DNA from 2 places in the Dialister invisus DSM 15470 genome. Region 2 is predicted to be linked to the other one. Evidence: riboswitches for the same ligand, from Rfam matches in the RefSeq annotation. Region 2 holds a riboswitch; the other holds the start of a gene.
What was found. A riboswitch is a leader RNA that binds a small molecule or an ion and turns the genes downstream of it on or off. The one in region 2 is predicted to bind cobalamin.
Positions count from the first base shown of each region.

Region 1: it holds a riboswitch for cobalamin, as region 2 does, so the genes downstream of both, GCWU000321_RS04815 (methylmalonyl-CoA mutase family protein) here and GCWU000321_RS08155 (MotA/TolQ/ExbB proton channel family protein) in region 2, are expected to answer to the same signal.

Region 1 covers NZ_GG698602.1:967,295-977,962, forward strand. Annotated here, with positions in the region: gene meaB (methylmalonyl Co-A mutase-associated GTPase MeaB) at 1-718, opposite strand, end outside; gene scpA (methylmalonyl-CoA mutase) at 729-2,924, opposite strand; gene GCWU000321_RS04815 (methylmalonyl-CoA mutase family protein) at 2,926-5,202, opposite strand; cobalamin riboswitch at 5,449-5,616, opposite strand; gene GCWU000321_RS04820 (hypothetical protein) at 5,828-6,328, shown strand; gene GCWU000321_RS04825 (biotin/lipoyl-containing protein) at 6,951-7,361, opposite strand; gene GCWU000321_RS04830 (hypothetical protein) at 7,398-7,700, opposite strand; gene mmdA (methylmalonyl-CoA decarboxylase subunit alpha) at 7,743-9,272, opposite strand; gene GCWU000321_RS04840 (VOC family protein) at 9,346-9,783, opposite strand; gene meaB (methylmalonyl Co-A mutase-associated GTPase MeaB) at 9,802-10,668, opposite strand, start outside.
Region 2 covers NZ_GG698602.1:1,692,737-1,703,404, forward strand. Annotated here, with positions in the region: gene GCWU000321_RS09670 (TonB-dependent receptor plug domain-containing protein) at 1-580, shown strand, start outside; gene GCWU000321_RS08145 (autotransporter outer membrane beta-barrel domain-containing protein) at 642-4,478, shown strand; gene GCWU000321_RS08150 (hypothetical protein) at 4,507-5,019, shown strand; cobalamin riboswitch at 5,191-5,360, shown strand; gene GCWU000321_RS08155 (MotA/TolQ/ExbB proton channel family protein) at 5,488-6,102, shown strand; gene GCWU000321_RS08160 (ExbD/TolR family protein) at 6,112-6,525, shown strand; gene GCWU000321_RS09265 (TonB family protein) at 6,522-7,301, shown strand; gene GCWU000321_RS08170 (YggS family pyridoxal phosphate-dependent enzyme) at 7,545-8,255, shown strand; gene GCWU000321_RS08175 (cell division protein SepF) at 8,252-8,707, shown strand; gene GCWU000321_RS08180 (cell division protein SepF) at 8,707-9,141, shown strand; gene proC (pyrroline-5-carboxylate reductase) at 9,138-9,932, shown strand; gene GCWU000321_RS08190 (YlmH family RNA-binding protein) at 9,932-10,668, shown strand, end outside.

The DNA of each region.
Region 1 (10,668 bases), 730 kb from region 2:
TTTTGATGCCCTGCAGATCGTCCCCTGCGCCTGTCAATACGACAAGCATAAAGAAGTCGACCATATCGCGTACTGTCGTTTCCGACTGCCCGACCCCGACAGTTTCCACAAGGATGACATCATAGCCTGCCGCTTCACAAAGCAGCATGGTCTCACGGCTCTTGCGGGTCACACCGCCCAGTGTCCCCTTAGAAGGAGAAGGACGTATGAAACAGTTCGGCTCTCTGGAGAGATTCTGCATACGTGTCTTGTCTCCTAAGATGGATCCGCCGGTAATGGTGCTTGTCGGGTCGACTGCCAGCGCCGCCACTTTGTAGCCTTGCTGGCAAAGCATTGTACCAAAAGATTCGATGAAACTACTCTTGCCTGCCCCGGGCACACCGGTGATCCCGACACGGAGCGCATGGCCCGTGCGGGGCAGAAGAGCCTGGAGCACGCGCTGTGCCTTGTCAAAATCCTTGGGAGCATTACTTTCGATAAGGGTGATGGCTTTGGAGAGGATCATGCGATCCCCCTTCGCCACCCCTTCGACGTATTCTTCGATAGACATTTTCTTACGAAGCGGCACTTTTCTCAAATGCACGGCATCCGGATATTCTTTGGCACCGGTCACACTGTTTACGGCACTGTCAATCCCCCGCACGACGGAACATGCAAATTCCGGGTTCGGTTCTTCAGGCACCCAGCTGGGTCTCAAGTCATCATCGTTCTTGGACATAATACTTACCTTAACCTTCCTTGGCTTCCGCCTCAGCGCGGTCTACGAGCATGTGGAGCAGCTTAATGCAGCATTCCGGAATGTTTGTGCCCGGTCCGAAGATCGCCTGTGCGCCATGATCGTAGAGGTATTGATAATCCTGTGCAGGAATAACACCGCCGATGCAGACAAGGATATCTTCACGGCCGCGTTTCTTCAGTTCTTCTACGAGAGCCGGCAAGAGGGTCTTGTGACCTGCCGCAAGAGAGGAAAAGCCAACCATATGGACGTCGTTATCCACAGCATCCTGTGCCGCTTCTTCCGGCGTCTGGAACAGCGGTCCTACGTCGACGTCCCAGCCCATATCGGCAAAGGATGTCGCGAGAACCTTCTGGCCTCTGTCGTGTCCGTCCTGCCCCATCTTAGCCAGGAAAATACGGGGACGGCGGCCTTCCAATGCTTCAAATCTGTCGGCCAGTTTCTTTGCTTCTTCCAGTTTCGCGGAACCGTCAAATTCGCTGGAATATACACCGGAAATAGTATGGATGGTGGCGTTGAAACGACCGGATACTTTTTCAACCGCATCGGAAATTTCACCGAGGGATGCGCGGTCATGAGCCGCCTGTACCGCAAGTTCAAGCAGGTTGCCGTTTTCACGGCTTTCTGCCGCTTTGGTGATCGCTTCCAGATCGCGGGCAACGGCCTCAGGATCACGGATGCTTCTCAGTTTTTCCAGACGTTTAATCTGCGCATTACGGACAGCAGTATTATCGATGGACAGTACGTTCAGCGGATCTTCCTTCGCCAGACGGTACTTGTTCAGACCGACAATGGTTTCCTTACCGCTGTCGATATCCGCCTGACGGCGGGCAGCGCATTCTTCGATACGCATCTTCGGCAGACCGGTGGAAATCGCTTTTGCCATGCCGCCCAAAGCTTCGACTTCCTGGATATGCGCCCAGGCACGGCGAATGATTTCATTTGTCAGGTATTCTACATAGTAGGAACCGCCCCACGGATCAATAATCTTGCAGGCTTTCGTTTCATCCTGGATATAAAGCTGTGTATTACGTGCCAGACGTGCGGAGAAGTCGGTCGGCAGCGCGATAGCTTCGTCAAGCGCGTTGGTATGGAGAGACTGGGTATGACCCAGAGCCGCAGACATGGCTTCCATACAAGTACGGGCGATATTATTGAAAGGATCCTGTTCCGTCAGCGACCAGCCGGATGTCTGGGAATGGGTACGAAGTGCCATGGATTTCGGATTCTTCGCGCCAAACTGTTTCAGAATCTTTGCCCAGAGAACGCGGGCCGCTCTCATCTTTGCGACTTCCATGAAATAGTTCTTGCCCTGGTCCCAGAAGAAGGACAGACGTTTAGCGAAGGCATCGACCGCAAGTCCCGCTTTTTCGCCGCAGCGGATGTATTCCATGCCGTCTGCCAGCGTATAACCGATTTCAAGGTCACAGGTAGCGCCGCATTCCTGGATATGGTAACCGGAAATGGAGATACTGTTGAACTTCGGCATATAGTTGGTGGTATATTCGAAAATATCACCGATGATACGCATGGACATGGCAGGCGGATAAATGTAAGTATTACGAACCATGAATTCTTTCAGGATATCATTCTGGATCGTGCCTGCCAGAATCTTCTTGTCTACGCCCTGTTCAATGCCGGCACTGATGAAGAATGCCAGAATCGGAAGAACGGCGCCGTTCATCGTCATGGATACGGACATCTGATCCAGCGGAATGCCTGCGAAAAGGATATTCATATCAAGCATAGAGCAGACGGATACGCCTGCTTTGCCGACGTCGCCGATAACACGGGGGTTATCCGCATCATAGCCGCGGTGGGTCGGAAGGTCAAATGCGATAGACAGCCCTTTCTGGCCTGCCGCCAGGTTTCTGCGGTAGAACGCATTAGATTCTTCAGCAGTGGAGAACCCTGCGTACTGGCGGACCGTCCACGGGCGGAATACATACATCGTGGAGTAAGGTCCGCGGAGGAACGGAGGGATACCGCTCATGAAGTCCAAGTGGTTGCACTGGTCATACACATCTTTGCCGTAGAGCGGACCTACAGGAATACGTTCCATTGTATTTTCATAGAGAGCATCATAATTTTTGCCCGTTGTTTTTTCCAGTTCCGCTTTCCATTCATCATAAGAACAATGGGGATGTTCTTCAAGGTTTAATTTTGTAAAATCGGGGTTCATTGCCATCTTATTTTACCTCCTCTTCCGTAATCTTCATGCCTTTTTTCTGCTGGAGCATACGGAGGATATCGTAGCAGTTTGCTTTCACGCTGATAAATTCATCTATGCCGGCTTCACGATATACCGCTTCCATATCTTTCGGAGCAGCGCCCGCAAGGAAAAGCGTACCTTTCCCCAAAACTTCCTTTAAACGCGGCGCCAGCGCCGGCACATCTTCCGGATAAGTAGCGTCAGTAGAGCAGATAACGGCACAGTCATAAGGAGTTCCTTTATCATCGCAGCCTGCCTTCAGCGCTTCCACACACTTATCCCAGCGTGAACCCGGTTTATCTTCATCATCCTGGAAGCCGTTATTCAGATGAACGCTGAATTCGCCTACCTGCAGGAAACTGGTGGAGAAATCAGCTCTCGCCTTATGCTGCGGAATCGGTCCCATATTGGCCAGGAATATTTCCACATTCTTGCCGGTTTCCTTTTTAAACGCCTGTGTGTCAAAGCGGAGTTTTTCAAAACGTTCGGTCCAGCGGTGCGCATAAATCTTTCTCACTTCGATGGAATCCGCTTTGGCAGCTCTTGCTGTGCGTACTTCAGAAATTGTAGCGCCGGCGGAGAATGCGGCAATTGCCTTCTCAACGATGTCGGTATCGGCTGCTTTCAGTTCTTCCAGCTTTTCCTTCAGGAAATCTTTGTCCATATCGGCACGATATTTCTCAACGCCTTCAGACAGTTCTTTTTTCAGCGCCGGTACATCTTCCGGACGCGGATCAAGAAGTTCTTCCGTCATATTCGGATACATATTTGTCCCGACAGCGCTGTCCTTGCGGAGGTCAAGCGCTTTGAAACGCTGTTTCAGGATTTCAAGAATCTGCTGCTGCGGATATTCTTCTTTAAGAGCTTTCAGGATACCGCCAAGAGATTCGATTTTCTGGAATTCTCCCCAGATTTTTTCAGCCATTTCCTTGGTCAGTGCTTCAATCCCCCAGGAACCGCCGGCCGGATCGATCGGACGAAGCATGCCGAATTCTTCCTGCAGCATAATGTGTACGTTTCTTGCGATACGGCGGGAGAATTCATCACCCTTGCGTACCGTTGCGTCATAAGGATCATTTTCATAAGAATCAACACCGCCGACAACTGCAGAGAAAATCTGGGTCGTTTCACGAAGCATATTTACACCGATATCGAAAATCGTCTTGGTAAACATCGCCGGACGGGCATGGATTTTGCAGGAACGGTCTTTTTCTTCGGCGCCGAAGGCTTTCATGATATTAGACCATACCTGGCGGGCAGCACGGAGCTTGGCAATTTCAATGTAGAAAGTGGCGCCTGTATTAAATGCGAACTGCAGGGACTGGGCAATATCATGGATATCGATGCCGCGCTTCTGCATTTCACGGATATATTCGACAGCGATAGCAAAAGTATAAGCCACTTCCTGTACGGCATTCGCACCGCCATTGGAGAAAATATCGCTCCTGACGAAAATGGTGCGGAGCTGCGGCGCATTCTTTCTCGTCCAGCGGATAGATTCCACCATTTCATCATACAATTCTTCCAGCGGCTGGTTCAGCTTTCCTCTCTTGATCAGCTGGGCAATCGGGTTTGCTCCGATAACACCTTTCACTTTGCTGACATCTTTTCCCTTAGCCTTCAATGTCGCGGCTACCAATGCCAGCATACGGAGAGAGGAAGTACCAGCATACATCATAAACGGGATCTTTTCCATATCAAGACCGTCAAGCAGGGTATGCATATCTTCCAGCGCGGTAATGCTTACGCCTATATCGCCCGGCTTTTCGGCATCCATGACATCAATGCCGTCGGCAGTGGCGGTATCAATACGTACATTATAAACAGTGGAACCTCTGTCGATTTCATGCTTCAGAAGTTCATTATTTTCTTTCGGCAGCGTTTCATCGCATGCCTGGGCAATACCCCAGGGAGCGCATTTATAGCCGTTTACCGTTGCGCCGCGGAGAAAATCTCCCATGCCCGGATAATCATCTGTCGGAAGAATCTTATCAGTTGCTGACGGTCCAGTTCTCCATGTATAAATCGGATCAAAGGTAATCCCTTCATAAGTCTTGGTAAACATGATCTTATCGAAAGGCTTTCCTTTCAACAGAGCATTGCAAGCCTCCACCCACTCCTCATAGGTCGGCTTTTCAAATTCGTCAAATTTTACTTCTGGGAAATCGGCTTTTTCATTTGATTTTCTCAAGATCGCTTCCAACTCTTTGTCAGTAAGCTGCTTGACCGATTCCTGGGTATTCTGTTCTGCCATGAAAACATCCTCCTTATAATAATTTTAGACAATTCCGCGGAAAATACAGCTTGCAGACAAGACGGCAGAGTCCCTGACGGAACATCCTTTCAAATGCCTGGCATAACGTCTTTCAAGCCGGACTTTCAAAATCCCCGATATGTGCACCTCCTTACAATCTACTCACAAAAAAACGACTATCACGCGAAACTGATAGCCGGACAAGGAAATAATTTCCCAATCCCCTCCCCATCTCTCGCAGGTATAACGGTGATTCTTAGACAGATAGTTCTCCTGGCTCAAGTTCCTCGTTTATATCGCCTTCCCAGTTACCCAGTGACATACTTGATATAAACTCCCTTTACAGTGGCGGGACCGCTCCGGATTCTACCGGATTCTCTTTTACGCTTTCGCACCTGTCAGATATGTGAAATTGTCTAAATAACTACATTTTTAGTATAATTCATTACATTCTAAGTGTCAATCAACCACATTCATATTTAATATAATTAATTTTTATATTTATCCACATCTTTACCCCTGATTTATTGATTTTTCATTCATTACTACTATATAATGATGTTAATGTTGCAAACTATTAAAAATATCTTACCTATCTTATAGGAGGAAACAGGAGGTCGGAAATATGACAAACACTGAAAAAGAAAGACGAACTGAAGAAGCATTGAAACTGAGCAGCCTCTTCGAAGAACTGGATGGCCGCCGTCCGAGGCTTTTCATGCCGGAGCTTGAAGATGATGACGATAAAGAGGCAAGAAAACTTGCCGCCACGACATTTGCCGACCACGGCTGGGACGTAGATGTAAGCCCCCTCCTCTCCCCGGAAAGCTCCGCGCAGAATGCTGCCGACAATGACGTCCATTTCATCTTCTACACATCCAAAAGTCCTACGATGAAGCAAAAATTAATCGCGCTCTCTCAGACACTTGCCATGATCGGCCGGGACGACATCCTCATAGCCGCCCATCAGGTCAGCAAAGATGATAAGGAACTCCTCTTCCGTTACGGCATCCTCGCCGCTTTCGACAAGAATACGGATGTAAGCGATGTAAGCCTTACCATGCTCCGCGTCCTCGTCTCCATGGCAAAAGAAGAACAGAATCCCACCGAGGAAATGCCTTATTGATCCTCAGTCCCTTATAAACAGGAGAAACATCCTCCTGTTTTTATTGCGGACAAACAGCATATGGACTCCCAAAAGAAAATGCCGGGCATTGCAAAAAATATTTCAGAAATACTTTCATCTACTCATCAGCATACTTTAAGCACTGCTATCCTGTATCTGTACAGACATGCAAAAACGATTTGATCCCCCAGCTCCGCGTTTCGGTCCGGCATCTCCGGAACCGCCTCAATACCACCTCTCCATGCAGCTGCTGTATAAGCAGATACAAATCAATATTCAGCAGTTTAGCAGATGACTTATTGCATAATTCTATTACGACCGGAGCCCTTAAAACACAATCAAAAAATTCTTCCGGCATCTCATAATGCAAAACAACCTATTCTGTATGCCCGACTGTTTCGGGTTCTCTATACTCATCAAGTAAGCAGAAATACTGCTCATCATTATAGTCAGATTCTTCCCCACCTCCTTACAAAGATGAATAGTACCTGCACTTTAATATGATATCTGCAATCCAGGAATCTCTAAAAATCTCTTTTTGCCTTTAATGAAATCCATTATCCCGTTCACAAAATTAAACAGCAAAAAAGCAGTGCCGAAGCACTGCTTTTTGTAATTAGAATCAGCCAACTGTAAAGAGTGTGTCGCCGCCCTGTACGCTCTGGCCTTCGCTGACCGGCATACCGGTAATCTTGCCATCGCAGGGAGCCATGATCGGGTTGCCCATCTTCATAGCTTCGAGAACGAGAACTTCGTCGCCTGCCGCTACTGCGTCACCAACGTGTTTATTGATACGCAGGACTTTGCCCGGCATCGGAGCTTCTACGACTTCACCTGCGCCGGCGGGTGCTGCTGCCGGTGCGGGAGCTGCTGCTGGAGCGGGTGCCGGAGCCGGAGCTGCCGCCGGTGCGGGAGCTGCTGCCGGTGCGGGAGCTGCCGCCGGTGCTGCTGCTGCGGGTGCTGCTGCTGCGCCGCTGTCTTTAACTACTACATCGTAATCCTGGCCGTTAACTGTTACGGTAAATTTTCTCATTGTTCTTCCTCCTAATTTTGTACTTTCAACTTTCAATTAGAACTGCTGGTTTCCGGAAACACCTGCAATGCGGGCGCCTGTGGTCCAGCCAGGTCTTGCTGCCGGGCGGATAGAAATGATTTCACCGCCGCCCATAGCAACGATTGCTGCTGCAATGGCTGCTACAACAGCACCATTATCAGCGGCTCTCGAAGCTGCCGCCGGCGCCGCTTTTTTAGCCGCTGCCGCCGGTGCTGCGGACTGATTGAGAGATGAACGTACTTGGCAGATCATGATCAGGGCAATGACTGCCAGAACGGCAGCTGCTACCGCGATATACATAACTGTATCGTTATTCATCCAAACCCATCCTTTCAAATATTATCAATGTGTAAATACATATTACAGCGGAATGTTTCCGTGTTTCTTAGCCGGATGTACTTCATGTTTGGAAGCAAGCATCTTCAGAGCATTGATAACTACCGGACGAGAGTTTCTCGGATCAATAACTGCGTCTACATAGCCGCGTTCTGCAGCTTTGTAAGGAGTTGCAAATTCATCAACATACTCCTGTGTACGCTGTTCTTTCTGCGGATCCTTCTTGAAAATGATATTTGCTGCGCCGGCAGGTCCCATAACGGCGATTTCTGCGGTCGGCCATGCAAATACTTGGTCAGCACCCTGTTCACGGGAGCACATGGCGATGTAAGAACCGCCGTATGCTTTACGGAGAATCAGGGTAATCTTCGGTACAGTTGCTTCGCAGTATGCGAACAGCATCTTAGCACCGTGACGGATTACACCCGCATATTCCTGCTGCTTGCCGGGCAGGAAGCCGGGAACGTCGACAATGTTCAGAACCGGAATATTGAAGCAGTCGCAGAAACGAATGAAACGGGCTCCTTTATCGGAAGCATTATAGTCAAGGCAGCCTGCCATGAAGTTTGGCTGGTTGGCAATAATGCCGACAGTCTGTCCATCCATACGGCAGAAGCAGGTAATGATGTTCTTAGCCCATTCCTTAGCTACGTCGTAGTACTCGCCGTTATCAACGATGGATTTGATGACATCGTACATATCGTACGGTGCATTGGAGTTTTCCGGCATAATGGTATCCAGACTTGCATCTGTACGGGTCGGATCATCTCCGGTTTCAACAATCGGCGCGTCTTCCATGTTGTTGCTCGGCAGGAAGGAAAGCAGGTAACGAATCTGTTTAATGCAGTCTTCGTCATTTTCAGCTGCAAACTGGGCCACACCGGATGTACGGTTATGGGTCATAGCGCCGCCGAGAGCTTCAGCGGTAATCTTTTCGCCGGTTACGGATTCAACTACTGCCGGTCCTGTCAGGAACATCTGAGAGGTGCCTTTTACCATGTAGATGAAGTCGGTCAGTGCCGGAGAATATACGGCGCCGCCTGCAGACGGTCCCATAATTGCGGAAATCTGAGGAATAACGCCGGATGCAATGGTATTGCACCAGAAAATCTTGCCATAGCCGGAAAGAGCATCTACTGCTTCCTGGATACGGGCTCCGCCGGAATCATTCAGGCCTACGCAAGGAGCACCGACTTTAAGAGCCAGTTCGTTTACGTGAACAATTTTCGCAGCGTGCATTTCACCAAGGGAGCCGCCTTCTACCGTGAAGTCCTGGGCAAATGCGAATACGAGTCTTCCGTCTACAGTACCATAACCGGTAACGACACCTTCGCCGGGGAGATCTTTCTTCTCCTGGCCGAAGTTGTAGCAGCGGGACTTAACAAGCGCATTGACTTCTACAAAAGAGCCTTCATCAAACAGAAGAGCAAGTCTTTCGCGGGCTGTCAGTTTGCCTTTTGCATGCTGTTTTTCAACTTTCTTTTCTCCACCCATAGCCTCTACGTGTGCGAGGTTATTGTGAAGAAGTTCAATTCTTTCTGCAACAGTTGCCATTCTTACACCTCCAAAAATATTGGTCCCTTACCGGGACGTCCCTATTATAGCATAGGGACCGATCCTTATGCTATTAGAAAGACGGGCCGCCGGGGCGTTCGGTCAGTTCCAGCAGAAGGCCGGTAGCTTTCGGGTGCATAAATGCGATGTGGCAGCCGCCAGCACCAACTCTCCAATGCTTGTCAAGCTTTGCGTCTTCCGGAAGTGCAGCAAGCGCTTCGACAATGTTGTCTACGCGGAGAGCTACATGCTGGAAACCGTTCTTGCCGCCGTTCTTAGCGATATAGCGGGCAATCGGGCCGTCCGGAGTTGTGGAACCCAGGAATTCCAGTTCGCATGCTTCGCTCTGTGCGGACGGTTTGAAGAAGCTTGTCGTTACATGCTGTTCTTCTACCGTTTCATCCGGAAGGGATGGTTCAAGGTTCAGCAGATCTTTCATCTGCTTCTTGATCAGCGCCAGATCATTAACAGCTACGCCGACATGGTCTACACATAATACTTTGAATGCCATAATAATTCCTCCTTTGAATTATTTAAATATATTTCCCACGATAGAATCAACGACTGTGAAAGGATCATTTTCTCTTTCATAGACTTGTTCTACGTAGTCAGCAAATTTACCCGTCTGTACGATATCTTCCATAACATGACGGGAAATGCGGTCGTGAATCATCTCTACCATCTCAGTGCGGGCGCGTTCACGTCTGCGTTCTTCCAGCAAGCCGGATTCTTCAAGATATTTACGATGAGAATTAAGAGATTTGACAACGTCCGCGACGCCTTCGTCCTTGTTTGCAATCGTCCTTTCAATAGGAGGACGCCAGTTTTGGGCTTCACCCAAATCAAGCATCATTTCGATTTCAACATTCAGACGGTCCGCGCCGTCACGATCACATTTATTAATGCAGAATACATCCCCGATTTCAAGGATGCCTGCCTTAATAGCCTGAATATCGTCACCCAGTCCGGGTACGAGCACAACGAGTGTTGTATCCGCATTCTTGACGATATCTACTTCTGACTGCCCTACGCCTACTGTTTCGATGAAAATGACATCGAGACCGAAAGCATCCATCAGTTTTACCGCATCGGTAGTCTTTCTGGACAAACCGCCAAGACTGCCGCGGGTACCCATACTGCGGATATATACACCTTCGTCCAGTGTGAGGTCATTCATTCTGATACGGTCGCCAAGGATAGCACCGCCGGAGAATGGAGAAGTCGGATCGATAGCCACAATACCGACTTTCTTGCCCTGTTTTCTGTACTGTTTAATCAGCGCGTCTGAAAGTGTGCTCTTACCCGCACCAGGTGCACCAGTGATGCCGATGACCTGTGCACGACCGGTATGGTGGTAGATTTCTTTCATGATATCTTCCCAGCCATCACGTTCGTC
Region 2 (10,668 bases):
TGCGAACCGGATGCTCTACCTGTACCGGGCAGGACCCGACTGGGCATCCTACTTCAATGACCAAAAAGGGCATATACACGGATTTGAACTGCAGACAGGGCTGAAGTGGGGCCATTTCAGCCTGGATCTGGAAGGCGCCTATACGAAAATCAAGGCGTTCCGGCGGCAGAATAAAGAGTGGGCGCTGGGGGATGCGGTGTACCGGGAAGTATATCCGACCTTCCAGCCGGAATGGGAAGGGAATCTGCGGTTCTCCTGGTTCCCGAATCCCCGGTTTACCCTGTTTGGCGAGTGGCACTATACCTCAAGTTACTATACGATCAATGAGTATAGATACAATAAACTGGGGGACGAAACGGATGACGGGGTCGCGTATCCCTCGCTGAGCGTCATCAATGCGGGCGTCAAGGTGAAGCCGGGCAAGGCATGGCAGATCGCCTTCGGCTGCAACGATATCTTCAACCGGGCGCCGAAGCAGAAAGGATGGGTCTGCCTCGGCACGAACTCTTACGGGTACCTGAATGTGGAGTATCCCATCCAGGGACGGACGTGGTACGGCACGGTCCGCTATGAGTTCTGATATCGGTCCGTTTTACAGATCCGGACATCCGGATTTGTGTATATTATAAAAGGAGGTATCTATGCGTACCAAAGGTAAATCCAAAACGGCTGCCATGATGGCGGCGGCAGTGCTTTGCGGAGGCGTGGCGGCAGAGGCGGCCAATCTGGTGGTGACAGCGCCGTCCAACTATGCCCAAAGCGTGATGGGGGTGGTCCGGGGCTCCCGTGTGAAAACTGACATCTGGGGCATCGGGAAAGATCTGCGGACGGATCTGAACGGGGATCCCGGCCTGTTCCATCTCCATGTGAACGGGGACAGCAAGATATTCCTGCGCCAGTATACGTACAGCCAGACGAATCTGAGATCCAATGAACTTCTGGATGCGGAAAACAACCAGTGGTCAGCCCCGGAAAGCACGGGAACAATTTCCACGACGGTGAATACCCACGCCGCGGCGTCCTGGGGGAATTACCTTATCGTCACCGGCTATGACCTGGGGAATGTGAGCGTCTGCGATATTTCAGGAAGCGCGATTGCACTGCTTCAAAGCGGGACACACAGTTTATTAAATGAAATAAACGGGATTCTGATTGAAGAGAATAACCCCGCGTACGGCGCATCCGCAAAGGCCCACGGGGAAGGCCTGCTGGTGAAAGGGGACAATCTGTATGCCCTTGCCAGCATCAATAAGGAAGGGGGATACCAGAATTATGATGAAGGCTGGCTCATCCGCTACCGGATCGGGCAGGACGGTTCGCTGGAGCGCAAGGACTACACGAGGGTAGGCAAGAATACCGATGAAGCGCGGCTCAATCTGTACAATGACCATATCCTGGTCTCCGCCATCGGCGGGTATCAGAATTACGGCTTCGGCAACGGGGACACCTGCATTACGGCAGCCACTCTGTCGGATGATGGCGGGCTGAGCACGGGGAATACGAGGAATATCACGCTGCCGAATACCTTTACAAATGAACAGGGCGCAAAAGATTTCCGTGATCTGAAAGTGCTGCCCGACGGTACGGCCTATGTGATGCGGTATAACCTGGGAGGCGCCGGCGGCGTCGAGATGGACGTTTATCAGACCACGGTGTCCAACCTCATGTCGGAGAATCCCGTCAGCTGGGGCAACCCCGTTTCCAGCGGGACTTATGACGGGTGGTTCGGCAAGCTGAATGCGGAATACCATACGCACCGCCTCTGGGTGGAAGCCGGGCAGAACCTGCTGGTCTATAAGGATGGGAATACCACGCCCCAGTCCTGGAGGGCGACGGACTTTTCCAACAACAGCGGCATGTTCCAGTTTAACTTCATGGCGATGCTCCAGCCGGATAAGGTGAAGGGGGCATTGGCAAGCCTGTCCGCCGCGCGGGCGGAGGGACTGACCGCCCGCTCCCTGACGGCGGTGCGGACCGCCAATCCGGATGCGGTCATGCGTACGCCTGATTATGAGTATAAAATTACAGGTACAGTGAAGGATTCGAATACGACTCCTCCTCATTTCGATAATACAGACGATAATTTAAATTATACCTTTGATGAAGACGCGGTCATCCAGCCGACAAAAAATAATTATAAGACAGGAGACCGGGTGACGAATGTCCTTGCCGCCGTAGATGCCCATGAGGAAAATGATGTGATTATCCATGCCGGCACCCATGCCCTGCAGCTCCAGTCCGCCCATACCATCGGAAGCCCTGCGGGAATCTATGCGGGAAGCGGAAAGAATGTCACCATTACCGCAGGAAAGGTCAATGTCATTACTGCCGGGCTTCCGGGCGGCAATTCCATAACCAATGCTATCTGGCTTGACGCACCGAAAACCGGCTCCGGACAGATTACCATCCACGCGCCGGTGAATATCGCCATGACAGGCGGCCTGGGCGGGAACGGCATTGCCATCCAAAAGACGAATCGCTGGGGTGAATCCAGCTATGAAGCGGCCGCTTCTTCCAAGATTATCATCAACGGCAATGTGAATATCAAGGGCGCCGATAATACGGTCTGGGGCATTCCCGTAAATTACGAAAATGTGTATTCCCGTTTCAATAACGCGGGCATTCTGGCATCTGTAAATGATAGTGAAGTACAGGTCAACGGAAATATAAACTTTGATGTCTACGGCAACGGGATCACTGTCAATGCGGCAGGAAGCAAAGTGTCTGTCGGCGGCGGGCAGATAACGGTGCCTTCCGGCATGAATTACGGCTACTATACGCTCGGCGCTTATCAGGGTACGATTAATATGAATACCGGCATTGGAGGGAATACGCCGGGGACGGCAGATGTCAATCTCAACGGCGATATTTTCGTCCTTCCCACAGGAACTGTCAATGCGGCCTTTACCACAGCCAATTCCCGGCTTCACGGCATTGTGGATAACGGCGGTACGGTGAACATGTGGCTCCGAAACGGCGCGACGTGGACGAATGAGGCGAGAAATACACGCTATGGAGAAGATAATGAAGATACGGGCAGCAACGGCGCAAGCCGTATTACCCATTTCTATGGCGGAGACACGGCAGCCGGCGCCGGCATCATTAACCAGAAGTCCGATAAAGCAATTACCATAGATCATTACAGCGGAAATACGACAGTCAATTTCGGTACGCTGACCCAAAATGGAGACGGCGTGACGATCAGCGCGGCGGCTGCCAATTCCGGGATCACGATGAGCGGCGACCGGAGCGGTTTGGGCGAAACGGAAGCGATGGAAAGGCTTGCCGGCAAACTGACTTATACGGCGTATACAAGCGGGGAACGGAATCTGGACGGCACGGTGAAATTGAATGAAGGACTGACTGCACGGTCTGTTGCCAGAACAGGCAGAATTGATTTTAACGGCGCTACCGGAAAAGGAAGGCTCGGCGAACTTTCCAAAAGCCCTCTTATGATGAAAATGATGGCGGTTCCCTCTGCGTTGAGGACATCAGCCGTAAGTCCCGCAGGCGGACTGATACCGACATCTCTTCCCGGCGGTGTGGCCTATATCCTCGGAGACAGGGAAACAATGATGATGCGCGGAGCCAAGTCGGCGATGACGACTTCCATGCTGTCCTGGCGTTCCGGTATGACGGATATGAATCAGCGCCTTGGTGATCTCCGCCTCGGCGCGTCAAGCGGCATGTGGGCGAGAACCTATGGCGGCAAAGTGAAGTATGATAAAGATAAAACCAATTTATCCGACAGTTTCTGGGGCGCGCAGGTCGGGGCGGATCATAAACTGGGATCCGGCTGGCACATCGGCGGAGCCTTTGATTATAATGACGGCAATGCGAAGTATGACTTTGGCGGAAAAGGAGATCCGAAGCTTTATGTAGGAAGTATCTATGGAACCAAGGTCTTTGATGACGGACAGTATGTGGATATTGTCGGCAAGATCGGCCGTGCTGAAAACGATTACACTGTTTACAATGCGGAGGGACGCAAACTCGATGGCGATTATCATGCCACCGGATACGGATTGTCTGTGGAATACGGGAAACGTTTCGGCACCGCCGCGGGTTATGTCGAACCACAGATCCAGCTGCTTTTCTCCAGGCTGGGCAGCGCGGATTATGATGCGGCCAGCGATTTTGACGGAGATAAGAAAATGCATGTCCATCAGGACAGCATGAGCAGCTTCATCGGCCGTTTGGGCATCGCAGCCGGAAGGGCAACAGAAAAAGGCAGCTTGTATGCCAAAGCAAGCATTCTTCATGAATTTAAAGGGGATACGGCTGCCACTTTCAGCGCAGAAGGAGAAGATACGTCCCGTGTGGAACAGGATTTCGGCGATACGTGGGCAGAATTGACTCTCGGAGGCGTTTACCGGCTGAACGGGAGCAACCTTTTCTATGCGAATGTGACAAGAGGTTTTGGCGGCGATTATAAAGTGGAATGGAAAGTCAATGCGGGTCTGCGTTTTGCTTTCTGATCGGCGAAAATGGTTTTGGGTGGTAGGTATGCTGTGCATGTCCCTTTCATGGAACGGCGTACAAGCGGAAGATTCTATGAAGGGGCAGCCGGCGCCCATTCTGGAAATGGGGGTAAAGCCGAAAGCCACGCCGCAGGAATTGGAGCAGATGCGCTGGATGGAGATATTTGCCAATGATATTGCGCTTTACCGTTTTGATGTACAATCCATCAGACAGAATGAAACGGATCCCGATGAAGTGCAGATGACGGTACAGGCGGTATATACGGATAAAAAAATTCCGGAGCAGATGAAAGCGGCTTATGCTTCCCGATTGAAAGGCGACCGAATGCCTATGTGCAGTGAGATGGAATTACGTTTCCATATGAAAGAAGAACGGTATGCGATTACTGCCGTCCGGATTTATGACCAGCATCATGAAGTGGTGGATGAAAGCAGCAGGGACGCGGAATACCGGAAGATTCCCGTTAATTCATTTGTGTCAACGATGTACCGGGTATCAAAAAAATATATCTGGTTCCAAAAGACAAAAGGGAAATAGCATAGAGTTTTGTTTGGTATCAGACTGCTTTCTCTTCCATTTCGGGGAGAAGCAGTCTTGTATCATATATGGGTGTGATGTACAGGTGAAAGACGGGACAGAATTGTATTAGATAGAGATAGTGGCATTTACATAAAAATTGAAGTTATTTATGTTGTGTGATACTATTTAATTATAAAAATGAAATGAAAAATGAATGAAGATCAAAGAAACGGGGAATCCGGTGAAAAACCGGAGCTGTCTCGCAACTGTAAGGGGAGTCCGCCTGCCGCAGTCCTTTCACAGAGGGGCAGGGGAACGAGGAACTGAGCCAGGGTGCCGTTTGTATTTCATCATCAAAAGACTCGCGAGGCATGGGCCGGATGAGAGATGGGAAAACGTTTTCTCATTCTGATTTGGCTGTGCCTTTTTTATAAATGTAACTTTTATGGCCGGCGGAATGCCGGGAAGAAAGGAAGAGGAAGCGCAATGGGGATTTTTGATTCGGCGGTAGGATATTTTATTCGCGGAGGCCTGTGCATGTGGCCCTTGCTTCTTTGTTCGCTGGCGGTCATCTTTCTGGCAGTGGAGCGGTATATGTATTACCGGCAGGCGATTTCCGATACGAAATTTGTGATGCTGTTCTGCAAGGAAATGACACGGGGCAATGTTTCTGAGGCGGCGGAACTGGCGGAAGAGGCGGCAGGCAGCGCGGCAAAACTGGCAAAGGATATTTTGTCTGAAAAGGACAGCCTTGGCCGGTCTCTTGAATCCGTCACTTATGAAAAGACAGACCGTTACCTGAATCAGCTGTCGGCGCACCTTGATTATCTGGGTGTTATCATCGGGCTTTCTCCCATGCTTGGGCTTTTAGGAACCATTACCGGTATGATGGGAACCTTTTCATCCATGACGGGACAGCTGCAGAATACGGCAGGTGTCACCGCCGGATTGGCGGAAGCGCTGATTACGACTATTTTCGGATTGGTGATCGCGATTACAGGTATGCTGGTACATGCTTATTTAAATACGAGGTATAAAAAGGCGACGCTTGATCTGGATGCTGTGGCGGATGCACTTATCTCCGGATTGTCTGGGAAATAAGGGGGTATCATGAGGAGAAGACCGAGGCAGGCGGATAAAATGCCTGAACTGATGATCAGCCCTATGCTTGACCTTATATTCCTGCTGCTTGCATTTTTTATCATCAGCACGATGTACATGACGGAAGTGAGGACAATCTCTATTGCCCTTCCTGAGGCGCAAAGCGCTGAAACGGTTTCTAAAAGCAGCAGCCTTGTGACTGTCAAAAAAGATGGGAGCTGCTGGCTGGATGATAAAAAAATGTCTTTGGACGCAATTGTGGCGGAAGTAAAGAAAAGAAGCGGATCAGACGCGAATTATTCCGTCGTTATCCGCGGAGAGAAGGATGCCGCTTACAATGATGTCATCCACGTTCTCGACCGGTTTAAAGCGGCCGGCATCACCAGGTTCGGGCTGGCAGCGGAGCAGGAGGCAGGAGGATGAATGACCGGCAGAGGTATGCGGTTGGTATTGCCGCTGCTGTCCTTATTCATTTATTTGCTGCTGTCATGCTGGGACTGTTTGGCGTGAAGTACATAGAAGTTCCGCTTCGTGGAGAAATATTGCAGGTATCGCTTGATGCGGGCGGCGGAAACCGGGGCGGGGGAGGCAGCAAAGGGAAAAAGGCGCCGGCGGTGAAATCATCTGAAGCAAAAATCAATGATATTGCCGAACCTGTGGAAATGCCTAGTGAAGAAATTAATGAAAAGGTACCGGAAGAAAAGCCGGAGGTGCATGACAGGCCGGATAAGAAGGAAACGGCAGACACCACAGGTACGTCTGTTTCTGATGCCGCGGCAGAAGATGAAGGGACGGATACACAAGGCGACGGAAGCGGCAGCAGCGGAGGAACAGGGGACGGGGACGGCACTGGTACGGGTGACGGCAGCGGAACCGGTACGGGTGAAGGTGACGGCAATGGAAGCGGGCCGGGGGCCGGTGTTCCTATTACGCCGCCGACAGTGATCAGCAAAGTACTTCCTGTTTATCCGCCGACTGCAAGGGTAAAAGAAACGACGGGGGTTACTTATGTAACGGTCTTAGTCAATACATCAGGGACGGTTGATTCTGCTTATGTGACGCAAGGGTCAGGAAGCAGTGTCTTAGATGCAGCGGCTGTTGATGCGGCTTATCAATGGACATTTTCTCCTGCACTTGATAAATATGGGGTGCCTGTCCCCTGCCGGATTACATTCCCGGTAGAATTCAGATTGAATTGAGGAAATGCTTTTATACCAATGATTAAGATACCGGCATGTTCCGCTTTACGTGCCTGCCTTGTATGGCAGGGCCGTGAACTGCATTTTATCATGCTTTGCGGTATGTGGATTACGCCTCGGTTTGTTTGGCGCCTGAAAATAAAAAACGATTATTTTTTTAAGGATATACCTATGCTATAATAGGACAAGGTATATCTTTTTATATTTTTCGACGTACCTTATTAAATAATAGAAGGAATTAGGATGTCAGCTATAGAAGAAAAGCTGGAAGTTGTGAAAAAGCGGATAGCGGCTGCGAAGGCCCGTTCTCCTTACAGGCAGGACGTGACTCTTGTGGCGGTGACGAAGTTTCATCCATTGGAAGATATGGAGGAGGTTCTCCGACTTGGCGTGAAAGAGGTGGGAGAAAACCGTGTGCAGGAATTGGAAGACAAACGGAGCCGTTTGAAAATGCCTGTTGTCTGGAACCTGCAGGGACATCTTCAAAAAAATAAAGTGAAAAAGGCAGTGGCGGCGGCTGATTTGATCCAGTCCGTAGATTCCGTGGAAATCATGGAAGAGATAGATAAACGGGCCGGGCAGGCCGGCAAAGTGCAGGATGTGCTTCTGGAATTTAATATTTCCGGAGAAACAAGCAAGTACGGTTTGCCGCCGGAAAGTCTGGACGAAGCTGCAGCGAAGGCGGGAATGCTCCCGCATATCCGTGTAAAGGGTCTGATGTGCATGGCGCCTATGGTGGAGGATGTGGAAATGACACGTCCTGTATTCCGCAGGGCTCATGAAATGTGGGAAGTACTGAAAACATATTTTCCCAAAGGACAGGTTTCTGTTTTATCCATGGGGATGACCCGGGATTTTGAAACGGCAATAGAAGAGGGCGCTACGATGGTACGCGTCGGCACCGCCATTTTTGGCGAGCGGAATTATGCAAATGGGAAAGGAGAAACAAAATGAGCTTACTGGATAAATTTAAGGAACAGTTTACAGATCGTGATGATGAATACGAGGATGAAGAATACGAAGAAGAGGGGACGTCGATAGATACGGCGCAGCCTATTCCTCCCCGTCCGGCAGCAGGCCGTGCGGCAGTAGCGACCCGCCAGGCGAAACCGTATACTATGGTGGTCGTGAATCCGAAAGACTATCAGGATGCCGAAAAAATCGGGAATCATCTGAAGGCTGCCCGTCCGGTCGTAATGAATATGGAAAAGACTGATGCCGATGAAGCACAGCGTATCGTGGATTTTATTCAGGGTGTGATGTATGCTTTGGACGGGCGCATTGACCAGGTTTCTGAAAATATTTACCTCTGCGCGCCAAATAATATGAGCGTGTCCCGTGAGAATTTTGCGGCATTTCCGGAAGCGGAAGCCCCCGCATGGGATTCGCAGGCCCCTAAGGCATAATGTCATTTTTTTCGAAGATCTCCGAGCTGTTTTATGATCTTTTTGTTACGGAGCCGGAGGAAGAAGAGTATATAGATTCTGCGGGAGAAGACGGTAAAGAGGCGGGTCCCCGTATGGCAGGCGCGCTGCCTGCGAGGGCTGTCCGTCCGTTGGATGCTGTCATCTTCGTTCCCCGTGCTTATAGTGATGCCCGCCGTGCGGTGGATGCCATGGAAAAAGGACTTGTAGTTCTTGTGGTTCTTGGCAGCAATGTGGATGATGAAACGGCGAGCCGTTTTGTGGATTTCATGAGCGGTGCCGTTTATCTCGGCAAGGGAGAAGTAGAACTTCTGAACGGGCAGGTGCTTTTGTGCGCGCCATCGGCGGTGCATATTGAGATGGACAGCATGCCCCGCCTTGCGGGGATTCCTTTGTGGAGAGGTCCGGGCGTATGAAAAAGATTATGATGATCGGCTGCGGCGCTATGGGCGGCGCTATACTTTCAGGGTGCCTTTCCAAAGGCCTCTGGACGAAAGAAGAAGTATACATTAAAGCAAGCACGGAAAAGTCAACGGTGGAAAAGGCAGAGCGATATGGCGTATCTGCAGCTTCTCTGAAAGATATCGGAGAAGCGGATTTTGTCCTTTTGGCAGTAAAGCCCGACATTATCCCTTTTGTTTTGGAAGAAATAAATCCGTACCGTCCGAGGCGGGTGATTTCTGTTGCGGCGGCAGTGACAGCAGCGACCTTGGAAGCCGGCCTTCCCGAAAAGACGCCGGTGATCCGTGTCATGCCGAATACTCCCGCTTCGGTCGGGGAGGGTATGACAGCTATTACAGCAGGGCGGTACGCTGACGAGGATTTTATCGAAACGGCAAAAGAAATATTTTCCGCCCTGGGGAAAGCGGCAGTGGTTTCCGAACGCCAGCTTGACGAGATGGGCGCTTTATCAGGAGCGGGGCCGGGATACGTTTTCGTGATTATTGATGCATTGGCGGATGCCGGAGTGCGCGCGGGACTTCCGCGGAAGCTGGCAGTTGAAGCGGCGGCGCAGACTTTGTATGGCGCAGCCAAAATGGTGCTGGAAACAGGAAAACATCCCGCCGAACTCCGTGACGGGGTGACAAGTCCCGGCGGTACGACGATTGCAGGCATCCATGCCATGGAAGCGCGCGGCATCCGTGCCGCTCTCATGGACGCCGTCATGGCGGCTCTTGCGAAATCTGATGAAATGGGCAGAAAATAATGAAAGACAGAGAAAAAATTCTCCGCTACTTTTCCGCAACCGGAGAAGAAGCGAAAGATATGGCAATCCGTCTGCTGGATATTGCTGATTCCGTGGACAGAGGCCGGCCATTTGCCGTCGGCCCCTTTATGTCTCCTTTTGCGGCGCAGGTCGGACAGACGATTGCGGCTCACATGAAAACGGTGGCGGTGAAAACTTCCGGCGGATATCATGAAGCGGAACGGATCCGTGTCGCATTTGCTCGTAATGACTATGACGGTCTCGTGGATTTCGGGCTGACCGCATTGAAAGTGACCTGGGATGACCGATACAGGCTCATCGGCCACCGTGATGTACTGGGGGCGCTTATGGGACTGGGCATCGACAGAGCGGTTCTGGGAGATATCCTCATGCAGGGGGCGGGGTGCCAGATTGTGGCAGACAGTTCCATGGCGGAATGGATTAAGCGGAATTTCCTGAAAGTCGCCATGGTGTCTGTGCAGATAAAAGAAATATCTCTGGAAGAATTAGAGCCGCCTAAAAAGACAGCCAGAGAGGTGCGGGCCACGGTCGCTTCGCTTCGGCTGGATGCGGTCGGCGCGGCAGGATTTGGCATTTCCCGCAGCAAAATGGTACAATGCGTAGAGAGCGGTCGGACGGAAATTAACTGGCAGCCTGTGAAAAGCGCGTCGCAAACCATAAAAGCAGGAGATGTTATTTCCATCCGCGGCAAAGGACGGATTGAAATCAGGGAAGT